DNA from 3 places in the Dorea sp. AM13-35 genome. Region 2 is predicted to be linked to each of the others. Evidence: a T-box and tRNA genes for the amino acid it is inferred to sense, from the RefSeq annotation. Region 2 holds a T-box; the other regions hold tRNA genes.
The links. The T-box of region 2 lies ahead of leuS (leucine--tRNA ligase). A T-box ahead of a tRNA ligase gene usually reads a tRNA of that ligase, here a tRNA-Leu.
Positions count from the first base shown of each region.

Region 1: it encodes a tRNA-Leu, which carries the amino acid that the T-box ahead of leuS (leucine--tRNA ligase) is inferred to sense. The anticodon was not compared.
Region 3: it encodes a tRNA-Leu, which carries the amino acid that the T-box ahead of leuS (leucine--tRNA ligase) is inferred to sense. The anticodon was not compared.

Region 1 covers NZ_QUCZ01000001.1:419,154-426,785, reverse strand. Annotated here, with positions in the region: gene DW152_RS02045 (Fe-S-containing hydro-lyase) at 1-553, opposite strand, end outside; gene DW152_RS02040 (fumarate hydratase) at 555-1,397, opposite strand; gene DW152_RS02035 (B12-binding domain-containing radical SAM protein) at 1,390-2,847, opposite strand; tRNA gene DW152_RS02030 (tRNA-Leu) at 2,984-3,066, shown strand; gene DW152_RS02025 (Uma2 family endonuclease) at 3,156-3,455, opposite strand; gene DW152_RS02020 (hypothetical protein) at 3,496-4,140, opposite strand; gene DW152_RS02015 (diaminopimelate decarboxylase) at 4,229-5,500, opposite strand; gene DW152_RS02010 (TrmB family transcriptional regulator) at 5,497-6,213, opposite strand; gene pyk (pyruvate kinase) at 6,464-7,632, opposite strand, start outside.
Region 2 covers NZ_QUCZ01000004.1:206,866-214,497, reverse strand. Annotated here, with positions in the region: gene iadA (beta-aspartyl-peptidase) at 1-236, opposite strand, end outside; gene DW152_RS06685 (NAD(P)-dependent malic enzyme) at 257-1,441, opposite strand; gene leuS (leucine--tRNA ligase) at 1,645-4,074, opposite strand; T-box leader at 4,201-4,420, opposite strand; partial or broken gene DW152_RS13580 (P-II family nitrogen regulator) at 4,502-5,119, opposite strand; gene DW152_RS06665 (hypothetical protein) at 5,479-5,901, shown strand; gene DW152_RS06660 (CapA family protein) at 6,054-7,433, shown strand; gene DW152_RS06655 (Ig-like domain-containing protein) at 7,587-7,632, opposite strand, start outside.
Region 3 covers NZ_QUCZ01000006.1:166,869-174,500, forward strand. Annotated here, with positions in the region: gene mgtE (magnesium transporter) at 1-531, opposite strand, end outside; gene DW152_RS08500 (carboxymuconolactone decarboxylase family protein) at 1,013-1,567, shown strand; tRNA gene DW152_RS08505 (tRNA-Leu) at 1,829-1,912, opposite strand; gene DW152_RS08510 (DUF4317 domain-containing protein) at 2,044-3,162, opposite strand; gene sdaAB (L-serine ammonia-lyase, iron-sulfur-dependent subunit beta) at 3,410-4,081, shown strand; gene sdaAA (L-serine ammonia-lyase, iron-sulfur-dependent, subunit alpha) at 4,107-4,976, shown strand; gene DW152_RS08525 (endonuclease III domain-containing protein) at 5,033-5,668, shown strand; gene DW152_RS08530 (hypothetical protein) at 5,895-6,131, opposite strand; gene DW152_RS08535 (cation-translocating P-type ATPase) at 6,391-7,632, shown strand, end outside.

The DNA.
Region 1 (7,632 bases), on a different contig from region 2:
CTTTTTTCTGTAAATATGCCGCTCTTCCCTCTTCGTAAAGGTTGTTTCCCTCGCTGTCTATCACGACAACTAACGGCATCTCTTCTACATATAATCTGCGGAGCGCTTCCGCCCCAAGATCTTCATAAGCGATCAATTCTGCTTTTTTGATACATTTTGCAAGAAGTGCTCCGGCGCCTCCGATTGCTCCAAAATACACACCGCTGTATTTCTTCATTGCTTCAACAACTTCCGGAAGTCTGGCACCTTTTCCAATCATGCCTCTTGCACCTACAGACATCATCGTCGGCGCATACGCATCCATACGACCGCTTGTTGTCGGTCCCGCAGAACCGATCACATGTCCCGGTTTTGCGGGTGTCGGTCCGACATAGTAGATCGTTGCGTTTTTGGGATCAAATGGAAGTTCTTCTCCTCTTGCAAGCGCCTCACACATCCGCTTGTGTCCTGCGTCTCTTGATGTATAAATGGTTCCGGTCAGATACACGGTATCTCCGGCATGTAATGTTTTTGCAAGTTCCTCTGTCAAAGGAAGTGTGATATGTTTTTCCATTTTAGATCACCTCCGTTTTATGTCTGGTCACATGGCAGTTGATATTGACTGCACAAGGCATACCTGCGATATGCGTTGGCAATGTCTCGATATTCAGCCCGATTGCTGTCGTACGACCGCCAAATCCCTGTGGTCCGATTCCAAGCTCATTGACCTTTTCAAGCATCTCTTCTTCCAAATCTGCATAGTATGGATCCGAATTTTTGGAATCTACCGGACGCATCAGCGCTTTCTTCGCAAGAAGTGCCGCTTTGTCAAACGTACCTCCGATTCCGACACCGATCACCATTGGCGGACATGGATTCGGTCCTGCTGTCTCAACGACTTCCAGAATAAAATCTTTGATGCCCTGCAGTCCTGCAGATGGCTTGAACATACGGATCTGGCTCATATTTTCACTGCCAAATCCCTTCGGGCCTACTGTGATCTTCACCTGTTCTCCAGGAACGATCTCCGTGTAGAGCATTGCCGGTGTATTATCTCCGGTATTTCCTCTGCGCACAGGATCTTTCACAACAGATTTGCGCAGATAACCCTTGTCATATCCTCTTCTTACGCCTTCATTTACCGCTTCTGTAAGATCACCGCCTGTCAGGTGTACATCCTGTCCGATTTCAAGGAAGACACATGCCATACCGGTATCCTGACAGATCGGTACTTCCTGTGCACCTGCAATCTCATAATTCTCTATAATATTGTCTAACACGCCTTGCGCAATCTCCCAGTCTTCACATGCACGGCACTTCTCGATTGCACCTTTCACATCTTCCGGAAGAAACTGGTTCGCCTGAATGCATAATTTTTCTACAACTTCTGTAATTTTTGCTACATCAATTTCACGCATTATGCAGTACCTCCATTGCATTTTTATTCACTTTTTCTATCATATTCTCTTTTGGCAGATTTTTCAATTCTTTTTTCAGATCATACTGGGTACTCATATGCCAGAAAAATTCTCCTGTAAATAAAACTTTATGCATCCAGTCTTCTTTAAGCCATGCTCCGATCAGCCGTCTCACGGAATAAATCCGTCTGCTGGCATCTATCTGTTCAAGCTGAAGTTCGTACGGTGTCATCTGCTTTGGATAATGTACCGTATTTCCATTATATTTTGCCCAGTTTCTATGTATCAGACGGTCTTTATTTGCCTCATATGCCGGTGTCCCCGGTACAAAATACATGCTCTGGATCAGTACGCCCTGAATATGATTGCGGATCACGAAATCCGCCAGTTCTTTTCCACAACCCTTTTTCTGATTGTCCGACCCAAGAATAAATAATCCACGCACGCTCAGTCCATGTTTCTGGATATTGCGGATAGATTTTTCAATCTCTTTTCTTGTACTCTTTTTGTGATAAGTTTCAAAAGATGCATCATCAATAAACTCGATACCCATATCTAGCTCAAAAAATCCAGCTTTCTTTAACAGCTCTAACATCTCATCATCGAAACCCACTTCATATCTTGCCTGGATATTAAAACGATATTTGATTCCGCTGTCTATGATCGCATGCAGGACTTCCATTGCCCATTTCTGGTCAGCAAAGAAATTATCATCCGTGATCCACAAATCCTGCACAATTCTGTGATTTCCTTTTTCAAAAAAATCAATGGAATATTTAATATCTTCTATAATATTTTCCGGTGTACGTTTTCTGACACATCTGCCAAAATGTTTCACAAGCGCACAGTAGTCGCAGTTATGCGGACATCCTCTAGAGGCATGTACCTGCGGCCAAATCGTCATATGTTTTGTCATCTTCTTATAATTATGAATCAGACTTCTGTCCGGAATCACATCGATATTTTCCGGCGGAACCGGCTTTCCTGTGCTGTAAAATTTTCCCTCTTCCAGCCAGGCGTATCCAGCCGTATCCGGTTTCTTTTTCTCCTGTATCATTTTTATAAGTGGAAGAATCGTCTCATCACCTTCACCCAGCATCACATAGTCGCAATAATTCACTGCTTCTTTCACATTCATGGATGCATGTAACCCACCCATCACAATGGTTGCATTCGTATGCTCCTTCAAATATGTTGCGATCTGATACCCGCGAACCGCCGCATAAGTAAAAATGCTGATAAATATAATATTCGCATCCTGAAGATCCTTCATCGGAATCTTAGAAATCGACTCACTGTACATATAAGTATCCGGATACTCCCGCTTCACAATCGTCGCAAGTGTATTTAAGCCCACCGACGGTGTGCGGATATAGCGGTCATATACGAAATAATTTAAAATTGTGGGTTTATACGGGCGATTGCCCGGCTCAATAAAACGAATTTTCATCTGTTTCTTTCCTCCACCCTGTCTTTTCTCGTTTGCCGTTATTATTATAAGCCTCTTTTCTATTTTTATAAAGAATTTTCTTGACATTCGTTTCAAAATACATTATCATAATTTTGTTGCTTTGAGTAACAAGTATGCGGATATGGCGGAATGGCAGACGCACAAGACTCAAAATCTTGCGAGGGTGACTTCGTGTGGGTTCAAGTCCCACTATCCGCAGGTATTAAGAAAGCAGTAATGATTTTTTGTCATTACTGCTTTTTCTTTACATAAAGGCTTCTTGTTTTTGCATATTCCACTATTTCAAATCATTTCAATAAATCCGCTATCCGAATCTCAAATCCCGGATAAATTCCTACCAGTATCATCTCATCAAAAGAATACTGCATGAAATTCTCCTGCATGCCAAAGGAATGCGAAACAACTTCAACGATCCAGTCCGGCGCTCCATTACATCCCTTATCATCCAGTTTATCCGGATCACATATTACGGATATATCCGGTTCCACATAAGTCGTATCATCTTCGTTCAGGAACACTGCAAATGGAGCTGCATATACTTCGTTTTCCTTCCGGAAGCGCATAAATATCATGAATTGTGTAACCATGCTCTTTTTGTAATGGCATAATCCCCACCGCCTTTCTTATCTACATCGGGAACATTGCCGCATCCAGCGAAGTCAGATCTTTCTCCCGGATGGAATACACGCCATCATCGTCCTTCTCGATCTGGACTTTACGAACTTCCGCTTTCCCATACTCCGGATTTTTAAGCTTATCAGCCATGAGATCATACATTTCCTGCAGCATCAGCTCATTGAGCTTATCGTCTGACGGAATCTTCTTTAACGTCTTCATCTTCGCTTCCAGCTTCTTCGTCAGCTCGTCCTGTAATCCTGAGAAGCACTTAAGCGGTTTCACTTTTACTTTCACCGAGAACCCCTCGTCTGTTTTTTCGGCGCTCTGCACTTTGTAATTCGCGGCTTTTAAAATGTCCTGAAACAGCAGGCGGAACTTCTCTGTCATCTTTTCGGAAGCACCTATACTGTCCAGACCACTGCTCTGCATCATCGTATCAATATTTTCCTGATATAAGTTCTTTACTTCTTTCTCCGTAGCATCTGTCTGCTTCTTGTATTCCTTGAACTTCCCTTTATAACTGGCATCCAGTGTTGCCGTCACATAGGCTTTTGCGTCTTTTTCACGCATCCCGCAGCCGGACAGGAGTCCCACAAGCAGTATGCAGACAATGAAAATACTTCCATATTTTTTAAGAACCATCTTTCTACTCATATCTTTTTCCTCCATTTTCCCGTAAGCTATCGCTTATAGCCTGTCTTTACGATACCTTACAGGATGGAAGTTTTCAATATGTATCCGTTTATTTTACCAGTTTTTTTCCGATATCAAAACAGTCAAATGTCGCAAAATAGTCCTTTGGTGTCTCAGCGCGTCGAATGAGCTGTGCTGTGCCGTCTTCTTTCAGTAACACTTCTGCTGATTTTAATTTGCCATTGTAATTGTATCCCATTGCAAATCCGTGTGCGCCGGTATCATGGATTACAAGCAGGTCTCCAATATCGATCTTCGGGAGCATACGGTCGATTGCAAATTTATCATTATTTTCACAGAGAGAGCCTGTGACATCATATTTGCAGTTGCATGGTTTGTTCTCTTTGCCCATAACTGTAATATGATGATAAGCACCGTACATTGCCGGACGCATTAAGTTTACAGCACATGCATCTACACCAATGTATTCTTTGTATGTATGTTTCTCATGGATTGCTTTTGTAACAAGACAGCCGTACGGTCCCATCATGAAACGTCCAAGCTCTGTGTAAATCTCAACATCTCCCATTCCTGCCGGTGTCAGCACTTCTTCATACACACGTCTTACGCCTTCTCCGATCACACGGATGTCATTTGGCTCCTGATCCGGGTTGTAAGGGATACCGACACCACCGGATAAGTTAATAAATTTAATATGAACGCCTGTTTCTTTCTGTAATTTGACAGCCACTTCAAAAAGAACTTTCGCAAGCATCGGATAATATTCATTCGTAACGGTATTACTTGCCAGGAATGCATGAATACCGAATTCTTTCGCACCTTTTGCTTTCAAAATCTTAAATGCCTCGAAAATCTGCTCCGTTGTCATTCCATACTTGGAATCTCCCGGATTGTCCATGATGTCATTACTGATTTTGAAAAGTCCGCCCGGATTGTATCGGCAGCTGATCGTCTCCGGAATATGTCCGATTGCTTTCTCAAGAAAATCAATATGTGTAATATCATCCAGGTTGATGATCGCACCTAATTCTTCTGCTTTTTTGAACTCTTCTGCCGGTGTATCATTGGACGAAAACATGATGTCATTTCCTCTTGCTCCGATTGCCTCTGATAGCATCAACTCTGTATAAGAGGAACAGTCGCATCCACATCCATATTCTCTCAGAATATTAATCAGGAATGGGTTCGGAGTTGCCTTTACAGCAAAATATTCTTTGTATCCTTGGTTCCATGAAAATGCTTCTTTTAATGCTTTTGCATTCTCGCGGATCCCTTTTTCATCATAAAGATGAAATGGAGTCGGATATTCTTTTACAATCTCATCAAGCTGTTCTTTTGTTACAAATGGTATTTTTTTCATCGCTTCTCATTCTCCTTCTTCATTGCAAGTAATTCTATTTCATTCGCCAGTGTACGTTTATATAACTCAACAAAGTTCTTCTGTCCGGAATAGAGGCATGTATTCATACTGCCTTCCCCATATTCTCCGGTCAGTACATACTTAGAATCTGTGATCACACCGATTGATGTGCCTCGCTGTTCACCGATATAAACCTTTGCCCCTTCGTAGTTGACCGGCTGATCCGTAACGATCACAACTTTTCTCTTCGCATCAATCAGCTCTTCTAACTCTTTTACAAATAGGAGCAGATAGTTACGTGTACAGGATACGTACACCCGTTCTCTGGCATCTTCCAGCAGGTTACGCATCTTATCCAGCACATTTTCCGAACCTTCGATCGTAATATATCCTTCGACATGCTCCTTCTCCAGCGGTCTGTGCTTGCACAGCCACTTCTTGTTCTCTTCCATATGCCGGATACGGTTCTTGCAAAACTCATCCAGCACAACCGGAACATATTTCTTAGTTGTACCTTCTTCAACTAGATATGCCGCACCCTTCTCTGTCATGCTCGCCAGCGAATTGTAAGCATTCGACCGGGAAATTCCAAGCTGTTTCGCGACTTCATATCCGGTTGTTTTGCCTTCTCTGAGCAAGCACTCGTAAATACCGGCCTCCTGTCTGGTCAGTCCAAAATCCATTAATCTTTCAACAAATGATGTATGTTCCATAACTCCACCTTTATTCTTTAGTAGTTCTCCACGGGAACACTATATAGCATATTTTATCGTATGTCAACGGATACTACTGGAAAATTTTATCAAAAAAGGATAAACGATGTCGGTTACTCTGGTTACCGTCATTCGTTTATCCTTTTTCACTTCTACTTCTAAATATTTGTTATCTGAATACTTGCAGATTGCTTCACGCTTTGCTTAACTGCAATTTCCCACTTGTTCACATATAGAATAGAATATAATCTTAATCAATAATTGCAATACGCATCATATTACTGAATCCGCTCTTCTGTGCTCCAACATTTGGAGAAGGGATTCCTGCTGTCAGGATTACGATATCTCCTGTCTCTGCAAGCTGTTTTGCGCATACAAGATCAATCGCCCCTGTACAGATATCTTCTGTTGTCGTTACTTCAATAGATTTCAGTGGCTGTACACCCCAGTAAATCTGCATTCTGCGGAGAGTTGCCTCGTTCGGGCTTACACCGATAATATTTGTCTTTGGTTTGAACTTGGATACCACTCTTGCAGTTGCTCCGGATACAGTCGGAGTAATAATGCATTTCGCTCTTAAGTTCGTTGCTGTTGTAACGGTTGCATGTCCTAATGCGCTGGATGCACTCTTCATACGGTGTTCTTCAGCTTTTCTCAGAATAGAATCGTATTCCAGATGCTCTTCTGTGCTTTCTACAATATGGACCATCATCTGCAATGCCTCAACCGGATATTTACCCTGTGCAGTCTCACCGGATAACATTACTGCATCTGTTCCATCATATACAGCATTGGCAACATCTGTCACTTCCGCTCTTGTCGGACGTGGGTTACGAATCATGGAATCCAGCATCTGTGTTGCAGTAATAACCGGTTTAAAATTATCATTACATTTCTGGATCATCAATTTCTGTAAATACGGAACTTCTTCTGCCGGAATCTCTACACCAAGATCTCCACGGGCAACCATGATTCCATCTGCGCAGCGGATGATCTCATCAATATTCTTAATTCCTTCTGCGTTCTCAATCTTTGCAATGATTGGAATATAAGGTGCATTGCACTGCTTCAATACTGCTTTGATTTCCAAAATACACTCTGCATTTCTTACAAAAGAAGCTGCGATAAAATCAACACCCTGTTCTACACCGAATTTGATATCGTCTCTGTCTTTTTCTGTAATAGCCGGAAGTCTGACCGGTACATTCGGCACGTTGACTCCCTTCTTCTCACCAAGCTCACCACCGTTGATGACTTTACAGACAATCTCATCATTTCCTTTGTCTTTAACTTTCAGTTCGATCAGTCCGTCATCGATCAAAATTGTACTTCCGATCTGCACGTCATTGACAAGTCCTTCGTATGTGATGTAAGTCTTTGTCTCATCTCCAACACATTCTGTTGTTGTCAGAGTAAATG
Region 2 (7,632 bases):
TGTAATTCCGGTGTTCTCGTATGAAAGCTTCCTTCTCCGCCTCCACCGGTAATATGTACATGCTGATCAATAAACCCTGGCGTCAGCATCTTTCCTTCGGCATCTAACACTTCACATTCAACTGGAAGCGAACCAATTTCATCCTGAATCTTTTCAATTTTTCCTCCGCAGATCAAAACATCCTTTTTCCCCAGGTATTCTGGTGCGTATACCTCTGCATTTTTTACTAATAACATAACCAATTCCTCTTTCGCAATTATTCTGCTTTTTTCAACTTAGAAACTCCGGTCTCTATTGCTGTTTTTGCAACTTCTCTTGCCACATTATCAGCAACTCTTTCATCAAACGCTCCCGGAATAATATAGTCTTCTGTCAATTCTTCCGGTTTAATAATATCAGCAATTGCTCTTACTGCTGCGATTTTCATCTCTTCTGTAATATCTGTTGCTCTTGCCTCCAGCGCCCCTTTGAAAATTCCTGGGAACACAAGAACGTTATTAATCTGGTTCGGGAAATCAGATCTTCCGGTTGCTACAACTCTTGCGCCGCCTTTTTTCGCTTCGTCTGGCATAATCTCCGGTGTCGGATTTGCCATTGCAAAAACAATCGCATCCTTCGCCATTGTACCCACCATCTCTGCTGTCACAATGTTCGGAGCAGATACACCAACAAATACATCTCTGCCCTGCATTGCAGTTTTTAAATCTCCATGGATCTGTTCTTTATTTGTCTTTTCTGCCATCTCTTTCTGTGCAGGATTCATCCATTCTTCACCGACTGCAAGGATTCCGTTCCTATCAACAAGGACAATATCACCGACTCCCAGCTCTAATAATAATTTACAGATAGAAATTCCTGCAGATCCGGCACCATTGATGACTACTTTTGCTTCTGAAAATTCTTTTCCGACATATTTCAAAGCATTCGTAAGACCTGCGGATACAACGATCGCTGTTCCGTGCTGATCGTCATGGAATACCGGAATATCCAGTTCTTCTTTTAATCTTCTCTCGATTTCAAAGCATCTCGGTGCAGAAATGTCTTCCAGATTGATTCCACCGAATGTAGGAGCAAGACGTTTAACAGTCTCCACGATCTCATCTGTGTCCTTCGTATCCAGACAGATCGGAAATGCATCAATTCCTGCAAATTCTTTGAACAAAATGGATTTTCCTTCCATAACCGGCATTGCCGCTTCCGGACCGATATCTCCCAGTCCCAGAACTGCCGTCCCATCAGATACAACTGCTACGAGATTTCCTTTTGCTGTATATCTGTACACTTCTGATTTATCATCTCTGATCTTCCGGCAAGGTTCTGCAACACCCGGAGTATACGCCGTACTAAGATCATCTCTTGTCTTTACCGCTACTTTTGATGTGACACTGATTTTTCCTTTGTGTTCTTCGTGCATTTTTAATGCCATCTCATTGTAATTCATATTTATGCTATCTCCTTTATCGATCCGTTTTCTATCCACAAGCATACCACTTCATAGACTAAAAAGAAAGGGAAAAGAAGGACGGCTACTGCAATTTGTACAATAACCGTCCTTGTCTTATCTGTAATTCTCTTATATATAATGTTAAAGTTAAAAAATGCCATACGAATTGTTCCGTACTTCGTACTCCCACAATTCTATTATTATTTCATTACAATATTAATGATCTTCTTCGGTACATAGATCTCTTTGATGATATTTCCGGTCAGTTTGTCTGCAATTGCTTCTTTTCCTGCTGTAATCGCTTCTTCTTTGCTGCTTTCTGCTGCAATAGAGATAACTGCTCTTGTCTTACCATTGATCTGTACAGGTACCTGGATTTCATCATCTTTCATGGCTTCTTCATCGTATGTTGGCCATCCGGCTTTGAATACACTGCCTTCATGACCTAACTGCTCCCAAACTTCTTCTGCGATATGAGGTGCAAATGGTGAAAGCAGTACTGCCATTGTAGATAATGTCTCTGTATCGATTCCACCTGCTTTTTTCGCAATCTCGATCAGTTTGTTATTATGCTCCATAAATCCGGAAATCGCTGTATTCAGGCTGAAGCTTTCCAGACGGGTTGTGATATCTTTTGCAAGCTTATGACGTTCTTTGATCATCTCTTTGGTAGCTTCGATGTTTGCATCTTTGCTGTCCATAACCAGATTCCAGAATCTCTTCAGGAAACGGTTTACTCCGTCAATACCACGGTCATCCCACTCAGCATCTAACTCCGGTGGTCCTACAAAAAGTTCATACATTCTCAGGGAATCGCATCCGTAATCTCTTACAAGATCGTCAGGAGATACAACATTTCCCTTGGATTTACTCATCTTGATACCGTTCTTACCTGTGATCATTCCCTGGTTGAACAATTTGTGGAATGGCTCATCAAAGTCAATCACTCCAATATCACAAAGGAATTTGGTATAGAAACGGGAGTATAAAAGATGCAGTACCGCATGTTCCACACCACCGATATACATATCTACCGGAAGCATTGCGTCTGCTTTCTCTCTGGATACTAATTCCTTATCGTTATGGTTATCTACATATCTCAAGAAATACCATGAAGATCCGGCCCACTGTGGCATTGTATTTGTCTCTCTCTTCGCATCAGCGCCACACTGCGGGCATTTACAATTTACCCACTCGTCAATTGCAGCAAGCGGAGATTCTCCTGTTCCTGTCGGCTCGTAGGACTCTACATCCGGCAGACGTAACGGCAGTTCTTCTTCCGGTACCGGAACATTGCCACATTTTGGGCAGTGTACGATCGGGATTGGTTCTCCCCAGTATCTTTGACGTGAGAATACCCAGTCACGCAGTTTGTAATTAACAGTAGCTCGACCAATTCCACGTTCTTCGATAATGTGTGGTGCTTCTTTTTTCAGTACAGAAGATTCCATGCCATTCCACTCACCGGAATTAATCATTGTTCCGGAAGCTTCTGTGTATGCTTCTGTCATATTTTCAATTTCTTTTCCGTCTTTTGCGATAACCTGGATGATCGGGATGCCGAATTTTGTTGCAAATTCAAAGTCACGGTCATCGTGAGCCGGTACACACATGATTACTCCTGTACCATAATCTGCAAGTACATAATCAGATAACCAGATTGGTGTCTTCTCGCCATTTAACGGGTTGATTGCATAACTTCCTGTAAATACACCTGTCTTTTCCTTATCCTGCATACGGTCTACATTAGACTTCATGGATGCATCGTAAATGTACTTCTCAACTTCTTCTCTTGTCTCATCTGTAGCCAGGCTCTTTGCAAGTTCATGCTCCGGAGCCAGTACCATAAAGGTTGCTCCATATAATGTATCTGGTCTGGTTGTATATACTGTGATCTTTTCTTCTCTTCCTTCTACCGGAAAGTCAACTTCTGCACCATAAGATTTACCAATCCAGTCTGTCTGCATCTTCTTAACTTTCTCAGGCCAGTCTAATTTGTCCAGATCATTTAAAAGTCGGTCTGCATATGCTGTGATTTTTAACATCCACTGCCGCAGATTCTTCTTGGTAACTTCTGCTCCACAGCGTTCACATTTACCATTTACAACTTCTTCGTTTGCAAGACCTGTCTTGCAGGACGGGCACCAGTTGATTGGGAACTCTTTCTCATATGCAAGGCCCTCTTTGAACATCTTCACGAAAATCCACTGTGTCCACTTATAGAAATTCGGATCTGTTGTATTTACTTCACGATCCCAGTCATATAAAGCTGCGATCTCGTTGATCTGTCTCTTGATATTTTTAATATTTGCTTCTGTGGAAATAGACGGATGTACACCCATCTTAATTGCATAGTTCTCAGCCGGAAGTCCGAATGCATCCCATCCCATCGGATGAATGATATAATAGCCCTGCTGCAATTTATAACGGCTCCATACATCAGAGATTACATAACCTCTCCAGTGTCCTACATGAAGTCCATTTCCTGATGGATATGGGAACATATCCAGACAATAATATTTCTCTCTTTTGCTTCCGTCATCGTTCGTTGTCACATTGACCGGGTTCTTTTCCCAGTTTTCGCGCCATTTTTTCTCGATTGCCTTATGATTATAAGGGATCTTTGACATCTTTCCATTCCTCCTGTTTTCTAAATAACTTTTTATGTTTGATTTCCACCTTCAGAGCCTGCCGGAGGCTTTTTGTATAATAGAAACTGAAATTCTTATTATATAAAAATATAAGCCTCCTCATCTCTAAGAGACGAAAAGGCTTGATTTCCGTGGTACCACTCTTCTTCACCCGGATATACCGGATGCACTCATTCACTTCTGTAACGGGAAGACCCGCTATTATCTACTCCTGTTCAATAATAGAACTCCGAGGCGAGTTGGGAGATTACGCTTGCTGTCTTACACCAACCGACAGCTCTCTGAAAAACGATGATCTCTTAATATTCCTCTTCAACGTTTCTGCGTTATTCCCATCTATTATATGAAGAATGTTAAAATAAGTCAACCCCTATCTTAAGATTGCACCACTCCAAAACGATATTTTTTATTCTACATCTTTCAGCGCATCCAGATCTTCTTCTCCGATACGGACTTTAATGACTTTCTGTACGTTGTAAACAAAGATCTTGCCATCTCCGACACGTCCTGTATACAATGTTTTCTTTACGGTTTCTACTACTTTTTCAACCGGAATACTTCCTATTATTACTTCAACTTTTATCTTCGGAAGCACTGTTACATCCATTTCTACACCACGATATTTTTCTCCGGCGCCTTTCTGGATACCGCATCCCATAACCTGTGTTACAGTCATTCCGGTTACACCAAGTGTATTTAATGCATTTTTCAGTTTTTCATAACGGGAAAGTTTTGCAATAATTACAACTTTATGAATACCTGTCTCTGCATCTACAGGCGTAGTTACCTTCACTGCCGCTGCACGCTGTACTTCTGATGCCGCATCATAATCGCTCTCACCAAGTTCTGTATTTTCATTTACATTCATACCTCCACCTGTAACATCCATTAAACTGAATCCTGCATAAGCAGAAGAAAGTCCATATTCCGTTGCATCCAGACCGATAATTTCCTCTTCTTCCGAAACCCGAAGTCCCAATGTTCTATCGACCACTTTAAACACGATCGTCATTGTAACTGCTGTCATTATCTCTTTTGTCATAATCGTCCTCCTTCTCTCATTACCTGTCTGAAAAATCATGAAATAAAGAAAGGCATGGATTTCTGTCGCCGACATACAAAAAAACACACCTTTGTGTTCTTTATCCCTGTAATGATTATCAGAAAGCAAAGGCGCTTCGAGAATAATCTCGAAGCGCCTTTGCTTTCATGCGGTTTAGTTTAGTGTACGTTTTTTCAGTTGTCAAGTCGTATGTACAATTTTCAGAATTTTATATAAAAATCTAAAAAATAGTTGTTCCTTTTCGTCATTTCGTGTATAATAAGCTCAAGTACTCATACTGATATTATTCAGTAAATCTGATACATAAAGGAGAGTTTGCCATGGTAAATTTATTAACAGGCCCAAAAGGCAGCGGAAAAACACAAACAATGATTGAGCAGGCTAATGCGCAGGCTAAGAGATGCAACGGAAATGTTGTTTTTATCAAAAAAACACATCGCGACACAGCAAGTGTAGCATTTGATATCCGTACAATCTGTATGGATGATTTTCCAACAATTACTAACACAGATGAATATATCGGATTCTTATATGGTATGTACAGTTCTAACCATGATATCGAGTGTATCTTTATCGATGGTATTTTAAAACATGCTGACATTTCTCTGGAAAATATTCCGGAATTTATCGAACGACTGAAAAAACTCTCTAGCGAATGCAACATTGACTTTTATGTAAGCATCAGTGCTGCCAAAGACGATTTATCCGCAGTTAATACTGACGGTTGCACATTTTTAAATTAATGATCTGATCAGGACAACAGCAGGCGGCTTTTTGTATTCAGAAGCTGCCTGTTTTTATATGATAGGAAATTGCATTCCCCATCATGTAAAAAACCTCCGACAGGATGCACATTATAACGCTTATTTAAAAGAATGAAAAAGAGGAACAAACAATGGACAAGAACGAAAGACAAAGACTGAGGCGCCGCCGACGGAAGCTTAGAAGAATCTATCTTCACGTCAGACGCGCTGTTGTAATTCTGATTCTGCTTCTGATCTGCTTTGGAATCTTTTCCGGAATCAAAGCAATTGTACATGCAATTACCGGCTCCAGTCCGAAGACGGAACAGACAGCTCAAAAAAAGAAAAAGAAGGCACCTTCAATTGACACTTCCGGTGTAACCGTGAATGAATTTACGATCAAAGGAAAGAGTAATCCTTCCACAACTTCCCTGACTATAAGTTCCATGGGAGATTGTACACTTGGTACAGATGAACATTTTGATTCTTCGACCAGCCTGCCGACTTACTATAATCAATACGGCGCTGATTATTTCTTCAAAAATGTAAAATCCATTCTGGAAAAGGATGATCTTTCTATTGTGAATTTTGAAGGAACACTGACTACAGAGACAACGAGAGAAAATAAAAGTTACGCCTTCAAGGCGCCACCGGAATATGCACAGATTCTGTCAAACAGTTCGGTAGAAGCTGCCAATACAGCGAACAATCACAGCTCTGATTATGGCGAACAGAGTTATACCGATACAATCAAAAACCTGACCGATGCCGGTATCGCTCCATTCGGATACGATACCGTTGATATCATTAAAATCGGCAAGATCAAAGTCGGACTTACCGGTATTTATGAACTGAATGATCATCTGGATCGCGAAGAACAGGTAAAACAGAATATCCAGGCTTTAAAAGAGCACGGCGCAAATCTGATCATTGTAAATTTCCACTGGGGAACGGAAAAAGAAACCAGTCCGGACACGAACCAGCAGACACTTGCACACCTGGCAGTAGATCAGGGTGCTGACCTCGTTATCGGACATCATCCACATGTTTTGCAGGGTATTGAATACTACAAAGGCAAATCCATTGTCTACAGTCTTGGAAACTTTTGTTTTGGCGGAAACTCCAACCCAGCTGATAAGAATACGATGATCTATCAGCAGACATTCTCTTTCAAAAAGGGAAAAGTTCAGAAAAATGCGAAAGAAAATATCATTCCTTGCTCAATCTCTTCCACATCAGTACGCAACGATTATTGCCCGACACCACTAGAAGGAGATCAGAATCAGGCACTTCTGGATCTGATTAAAAACTATAACGAAGCGATTGCAAACGGAGAATTTAAAACACCTGCAAGCGACAGTTCCGATTCTACTTCCGGAACGACAGATACCACATCTGACGCTTCATCAGATGCCGGCTCAGACAGTTCCACGGATAGTTCGCCGGACAGCGCATCGGATTCTTCCGGCAGCGGCACAACAGACTCGACAGGTACAACGGATTCCTCTACTGATACTGTAGATGGATTGTAGAATCCTAAATTTTTATAAGAACACTTACCGATGTCCCAAGTATTGAAGACTATCTTCATTTGGACTGTAATGGCACAAAAGAACCGGCACACACGCGCCGGTTCTTTTTCTACCACTTTTTGTGTTAATCTCTAAGTCAGTTCTAATCTTCTTTTATTTGTCATCTGCCTGAGCATCTGTCTGGGAAGGCTCTTCTGTT
Region 3 (7,632 bases), on a different contig from region 2:
GTCTGTCACCATAAATATAGTAGAAATATTATCATTTTTTGCCGCCTGGTCAATAAGGCTGCTCATTGCCTGCTTGACCGTGAGATTTTCACGGATCATAATGCAGTTGGTTGTCATTTTGCTACCGATTTCTTCCTCGTCGAAAGAAGCAATAACGGCGATGTCTTTTCTGGCATCATCATCCATCAGTTCGATAAAAAGATTCTTTTTGTCTTTTGGAACCATCTGCAAAACATCTACAACGGCATCTGTTTCCATTGCAGACAAAATTAATGCCGCTTTTTTGACATCAATTTCATTCAAATATTCTGCTGCTTCTTTTTCATCGGTGTGTTCAAAGATATCAGAAAGCATATCCAGGTCGAGAATACGACAAAGTTTGACACGCTCTTTTACGGTCAGTTCCGGAAAAACTTCTGCGAGATCATTCTCGTGGTAGTCTTCCAGTTTGTTTCGCATAATGCCCGGAGAGGTGTTGCTCCGGATGATTTTTAGAATCTCCGGTGTGTAATTCTGTGTTTTATTTTCCATTTTTACCTCCAAGTTGCTGTGTGATTTTCAGTTGTTTAAATATCCTTAAGAAATGAATTTGTGCTGTCTTAAGAAATGAAAATCAGGGCATGGAAAATAGAATCAAAAATTATAGAAAACAACAGCATCGACTGTTGCTTGTTCCCGATTCTATATTCTTACTTCGCCCGTGACTATCACAACCGTCCATGCTGTTCACCTGCCTTTAAAATAATTTTAGAAATGATTGTTGGAATTATTGCGAAAATTGCAAAATCTCCCGTAGAATATTATAGCCTTTTCGATAATGAGGCGCAAGTGCTTTTATATGTAATAAAGTAAATTTACATCGTTTTAACAGAAATACATTTGTCAAAACACCAAAAAAACAAACAAAAAAGTGAGAAAATGTGAATTATGATTGACGGAAAATGTGGAAAGTAGTATTATGTTCCTATAAACCTACTGAAAGAATATGTTATAAAATGGAGGGCATTAAGAAATGGCAAGAGTAGCATTTACAAATGAAAAAGAAGCTACAGGAAAAGAACTGGAAGCTTATCTTGAGTTAAAGAATCAGGGAAAATTAACAAATATGAAAGAAGCACTGCTTCAGGATTATGCAACATATGACGCATTTATGGGATGGTATACATCATGGAACAGACTGGTTGAAATTATTGGACAGCGTGCAGCAATTGTTTATGCACATTCTGTATCTTCAACAAACGGATGTCTTCTGTGCTCCTTATTCTTCGTAAGCGACCTGGCAGAGATTGGAATTGATCCATCTAACTTTGAACCAACTGAGAAAGAAGCACTTCTGAAGAGTCTTGCAGAGCAGATCGTTAAGAACCCTACAAAAGTATCTGACGAGACATTTACAGAGTTAAAGAAATATTACACTGACAAAGAGATCGTAGTTATTGTTGGATTTGCATGCCAGATGATGGCAACAAATAATTTCAACTCTGTATTACAGATCGATGTTGACCAGAGACTGATCCCAATCCAGGACAAGTTTGAGCCTGCAACATGGAGAGATGCTATTAAATAAGTTTCGCAGGAAAATAGTAAGGGAACGAAAAAGACTTCATTTTTGGGCGTGCCCAGAGTGAAGTTTTTTGTTTTGTTCGCCAAATACAGATCCTTGTGCAAGCACAAATCTGTACTTGGCTCATCGTATACACAGAGACAAGATACGCTCTCGAGAATCTTGCTCTGATTAGCGGTCGTTAAATGCTGTCATGCAAATATGATGCATTTGCTTCGTTACAATAAAAAAAACTCTTGATTACTCAAGAGTTCTTATCGCTAGTGCGGAGAAAGGGACTTGAACCCTCACAGGATAAACTCCCACTAGAACCTGAATCTAGCGCGTCTGCCATTCCGCCATCTCCGCTCGCTGACAAAAAGTATAATATCACATTCTGGCAGATAATGCAAATGTTTTTTTTCATTATTTTGAAAAAATATGCAAATTTTTATTTGCATTCAATTGCAAAACGAAAGTCCATACTTTTTATCCCATGCTTAATGAACTTCAATTCCATTGACTTCCAGATGTTCATCAATCGGAATAACGAGACATTTCCGTCCGTCAATTTCTCGGGTTTCAACGAGATCAGACCGCTCCGGGTTTACTTTCAGAACAATATCCGGAGTTTCAATCTGGAAAGTCTTTCTGCTTGCAATATTGGCGGCAAGTAATGTCTGTTTTTCGCCGACCACTTCCTCAAACTCCTCATCGAAAGTTTCGAGATGTTCCTGGGAAGCGCCGCTTCTGGCAAGAAGATTCTTCATTTCCGGTTTGCCGAGTTCTAGCGGTTCCGGTGTTTCTTTGGCTTCTTCGATCATTTCATTCAGATTATCGTGAATATTTCTTACAACTTCATAATCACAATCTTCCCCCAGTGTGTCACTGATGATCGTTTGGAAAGATGCTTTCTGATCTTTTGCGGTAAGTGGGATCTGGCTTCCGAGAACATTTTCAATGAAGTCCGGCTGCAGCTCTTCTGGTTTCTTGGAGTAATACAGAACTCCGTGAAGATCACTTGCACGGTCATTAAATGCCGGGAAGAGGAAACCTTTGACAGGTAATTCCACAAACCAGTCGCGGATACGGTCCTCAATATTGTTCGTCTCTGCATTGTATGTAAGTCCCGCTTTGGTAAGATTTACCGGACAGATACTGCACATGATATGTTCATATACAGTATCGGAAGCATCGAACATCTCCAGACCGTCTGAAGATTTGCCCGGCACATCATAGACCGCATGGATCAGTATGATGTAATAATTTTCCGGGTAAATATAATTTTCAATGACCTTATCGTAAAATTCCTCAACCAGAAGATCATCGGTAAGCTTGCTGTCACGGAGCTTTAAGAGAAATTCCTGCGTTCCACCCGGCATCTCCTGCTCTGTCGGAAATTCCATGTTCATCAGATTTTTCCCAAGTGTTCCGGATAACGTATGTTTGAAAATATCAAAATATTTGAAGGCTTCTTCTTCCGGCATGGAAAGAAAAGCCTTTTTCAGTTCTGTCTTTTTTTCTTTCTCGTGATCCACATAGCAGCCGCAAATACGTGTAATTGCACAGTTTTCCGGCGTGAACTGCTTGCGGATTTCCAGTACTTCTTTCTTGTTCATAGGTCATACACTCCCTTTTTCAGACTGACTTCAATGTTAGCATATCATGACTTTGTTTACAAGTTTGCAGTGTCAAAATAGATGAATACAGGAGTGGAAAGTGCGGTGGAAATTATGTGATTTTTATAACAAAAAAGAGAAAGAAAATAAGTAGAACGGCGTACAGAAAAAGATTGTAAAGAGAGGTGAGAAAACGTATAATAAGAAGTAGATATGTGTCAAAAAATAGAAAAGAGAGGGTAAAAAAATGGGAAATATCTTTGACATTTTAGGACCGGTTATGATCGGTCCATCAAGCTCCCACACAGCAGGTGCAGCGCGTATCGGTCTTATTGCAAGACAATTGTTCGGGAGACAGCCAGAGAAAGCTACAGTATATCTGCATGGCTCATTTGCTGCAACGGGGAAAGGACACGGAACGGACAAAGCACTGATCGCAGGATTATTGGGGATGCTGCCAGATGATATGCGGATTCCGGTAAGTTTTGATGTAGCAAAAGAAGAAGGCATGGAATTTACAATTGAGAACAAGGACATTAAAGGTGCACACCCGAATACAGCACAGATTGTGATGGAAGCAGAAGGTGTTCCGACGATGAAGATGCAGGCACATTCCATCGGTGGTGGTCGTATCAAAGTCTGCAAGCTGGATGGAATAGACGTGAATTTCAGCGGTGAGACATGCACTTTGATTATTCGAAATATAGATGAACCTGGACGGATCATGGATGTATCAGCAGCACTTTCCAAAGCGGAAATTAATATTGCGACAATGCAGGTATTTCGCGATAAACGTGGCGGCTGTGCAGTAATGGTTGTTGAGACAGATCAGGTGATTCCGAAGGAAGCAATCGAAGATCTGGAAAGTAAGCCGGGAATTATCCGGGTAAAATTCCTGGATCCGAACGGAGTAGAGTAAGAATAGTAAAAGGAGATAGAAGCGTATGTCATATCAATCAATGGAAGAAGCGCAGCTACGCTGCAAAAAAGATGGCATTCCATTCTGGAAGGCTGTACAGATAGAAGATGCAAATGAAAGAGGAGTTACACTGGAAAACTCCTGGAAACAGATGACAGGTATGTGGCAGTCTATGCTGGAAAACCTGGATGCCTATGAAGAGAATCTGGTTTCACAAAGTGGAATGGTCGGAAAAGACGGCGGTCAGATGGATGCCTACAGAGAGAATGAGAAACCGTTATGTGGCGATTTTATGGCAAAAGTTATGGCAAATGCATTGAAAATGGGCTGTAATAATGCATGCATGAAGAGAATAGTAGCAGCACCGACTGCTGGAGCATGTGGTGTACTTCCGGCAGTTCTTGTTACTTATTACAGAGAGTATCAGGTGCCGGAGGAAACGATGATAGAAGCATTATATGTAGCAGCAGGTCTGGGACAGATCATAGCCAACAGAGCATATCTTGCAGGTGCATCAGGTGGATGTCAGGCTGAGATCGGTTCCGGCTCCGGAATGGCAGCAGGTGCAATCTGTCATGTACGTGGTGGCAACAGTGAAGTGATCGCCAATGCATGTGCAATGGCGATTAAGAATCTGATGGGACTGGTATGCGATCCGGTAGCGGGACTGGTAGAAGTCCCATGTGTGAAGAGAAATGTCGGAGGTGCAGTGAATGCACTGGCAGCTGCAGATATGGCGCTGGCTGGAATTACAAGTAAGATTCCGATCGATCAGGTGATTGATGCAATGAAAGATGTTGGAGATAAGATGGATGTTACTCTTCGTGAGACGGGTATCGGTGGTGTCGCAGGCACACCGGCAGGACAGGCTGTTGCAGAAAAACTGGGTATGTAATATATCATTCCAAGATTACAGATGATTAGTGATGGCAGCAAGAAGGAGCAGACAGAATGACAAAAAAACAAAGAGCACTTGAAGTAATAGAACGTTTGAAAAAGAGATATCCGGATGCGGACTGTACATTGGACTATGATCAGGCATGGAAGCTACTGGTAAGTGTGAGACTTGCCGCACAGTGTACGGATGCCAGAGTGAATATAGTTGTTGAAACATTGTATGATAAGTATCCGACGGTGAAAGCGCTGGCACAGGCTTCACCGGAAGAGATTGAAGAAATTGTCAGACCATGCGGACTTGGCAAAAGTAAGGCAAGAGATATCAGCGCCTGCATGAAGATTCTGGATGAACAATACGACGGAAATGTACCGGATGATTTTCAAGCGCTTCTGAAACTTCCAGGTGTTGGGCGTAAAAGCGCAAACCTGATTATGGGAGATGTGTTTGGAAAACCTGCGATCGTTACAGATACACACTGTATCCGGCTGTCTAACCGGATCGGACTGGTAGATGGAATCAAAGATCCGAAGAAAGTAGAGATGGAACTATGGAAGATCATCCCTCCGGAAGAAGGAAGTGAGCTCTGCCATCGTCTTGTATATCACGGAAGAGAAGTCTGTACAGCACGGACAACGCCACACTGTGACAGATGCTGTCTGGCAGATATCTGTAAAAAAGTGGGAGTCTGAAGTGTTATGTCGTTTTTGAAGAATGTCAGTGACAGATTCTTCATATATAGCTAAAAGTCAGACTATAAATGTAGTAATAAAAAACAGCACGGTAATATCTGAAAATGAGGGAATTCCTCAGAAAGATATTGCGGTGCTGCTTTTGTATTGCCCTAATATCCGGAGAAAACTGTTAGCGGCAGGCTTTGTAGCTCACTTTAGCATTGTCCGACAGAAACAACAGGTCTTAAGAGTTTATATTTTTCAAGGTTTCCATTAATTCAAGATCGCTGCTTTTTAATTTTACGTTAGTACAGTAATTTTTTCCTTCTGGTGTAGTTACATTTATTTCAATAATAGTTCCCTCTACAAGAGCATCCTGTGATACGGCATTCAAAAACAATGGGAATTTTGGATGATTCCGGCGAAATGTTTCCATGGCATTTTTCATTTTTGATAACATGGTAATCTGATTGAAATTCATAGATGTTCTGTCTCCTTTTCTATTTGCTTTTACGATTATAACGAAGAATGGACAGATAGTCAAAAGATATTTTGTGATAATATTTTAAAGTATGTTATGATAAAACTAAGAAACTATTCACAGAATCTTTAGATTTGCAGATGGAAAAATGTGCTAAGATGATATAGAAGATTGGGGAGAATTGTAGGAGTATACAGTACGGAATAATTCGTATGGCATTTTTTAATCCTAACATAAAATAAAAGGAGGCAGGGACTAAATGAAAAGAAAAAAGCCCGCCGGTTGGAAATATAAAAAAGAAAGACAGAATTACTATAAAAATAAAGGCTATAAGGACGAACCTTTTGATGAAGGAATAACAGAAACATTTACAAAAACAGGTGTTAGAAAGAGAACTACAGACCGTTACGAGCCGGATTATGAGATCGGGCTTTCAGCGGCACAGGTGGCTAAGCACAGAGCAGATGGCTGGTCGAATATAGCGGTAGATCCGCCGTCAAAGACAACAGGAGAAATAATACATGAGAATGTATTTACTTATTTTAACCTGATTTTTCTCGTACTGGCAATTTTACTTTGCCTTGTCGGAGCGTTCAGGGATCTGACATTTCTTCCGGTTATTATTTTTAATACATTGATCGGTATCATACAGGAAGTCCGCGCAAAAAGAGTACTGGATAATCTGAATATGTTAAATGCACCGCATGCCAGTGTGGTAAGAGACGGTAAGATATCCAGAGTAGATGCACAGGAGCTTGTTCTGGATGATATTGTAATTTTTAAAGCGGGAAATCAGATACCGGCAGATGCGATTGTTGTGGCAGGCGAGGTGCAGGTCAATGAGTCGTTGCTTACCGGAGAATCGGATGAGATTACGAAGCAAAAAGGCGACTCACTGATGTCGGGAAGCTTTGTTGTGGCAGGTCAGTGTCATGCAAGACTGGATGCAGTTGGTGCTGATTCGTATATTTCAAAACTGACTCTGGAAGCAAAGCAGATGCAACAGGGTGAACAGTCGGAGATGATCCGTTCTCTTGACAAACTGGTCAAATTTGTCGGAATTGCGTTGATCCCGATTGGAATTGTTTTATTTGTGCAGAGCTTCTTTATGAACCATGATCCGTTCCGGTCAAGTATTACATCTATGGTAGCAGCTGTGATCGGTATGATCCCGGAAGGTTTATACTTGCTTGCAAGTGTTGCGTTGGCAGTAAGTTCCATGAGACTTGCCAGCAAGAAAGTATTGCTGCATGACATGAAGAGTATCGAGACGCTTGCGCGTGTAGATGTATTGTGCGTCGATAAGACAGGAACGATTACCGAACCATCTATGTGTGTGAAGCAACTGGTAGCAGTTACAGCAGATGAAAAAGATAATGAAGAAAAAGAAGAAACCGAAGAAAAAGAAATCGGTGAGAAAAAGTCAGCAGGAAAACCAGATGAAAAAGAGCTCCGTACGTTAATTGGAGATTTTGCAAAAGCCATGAGCAATGATAATGCA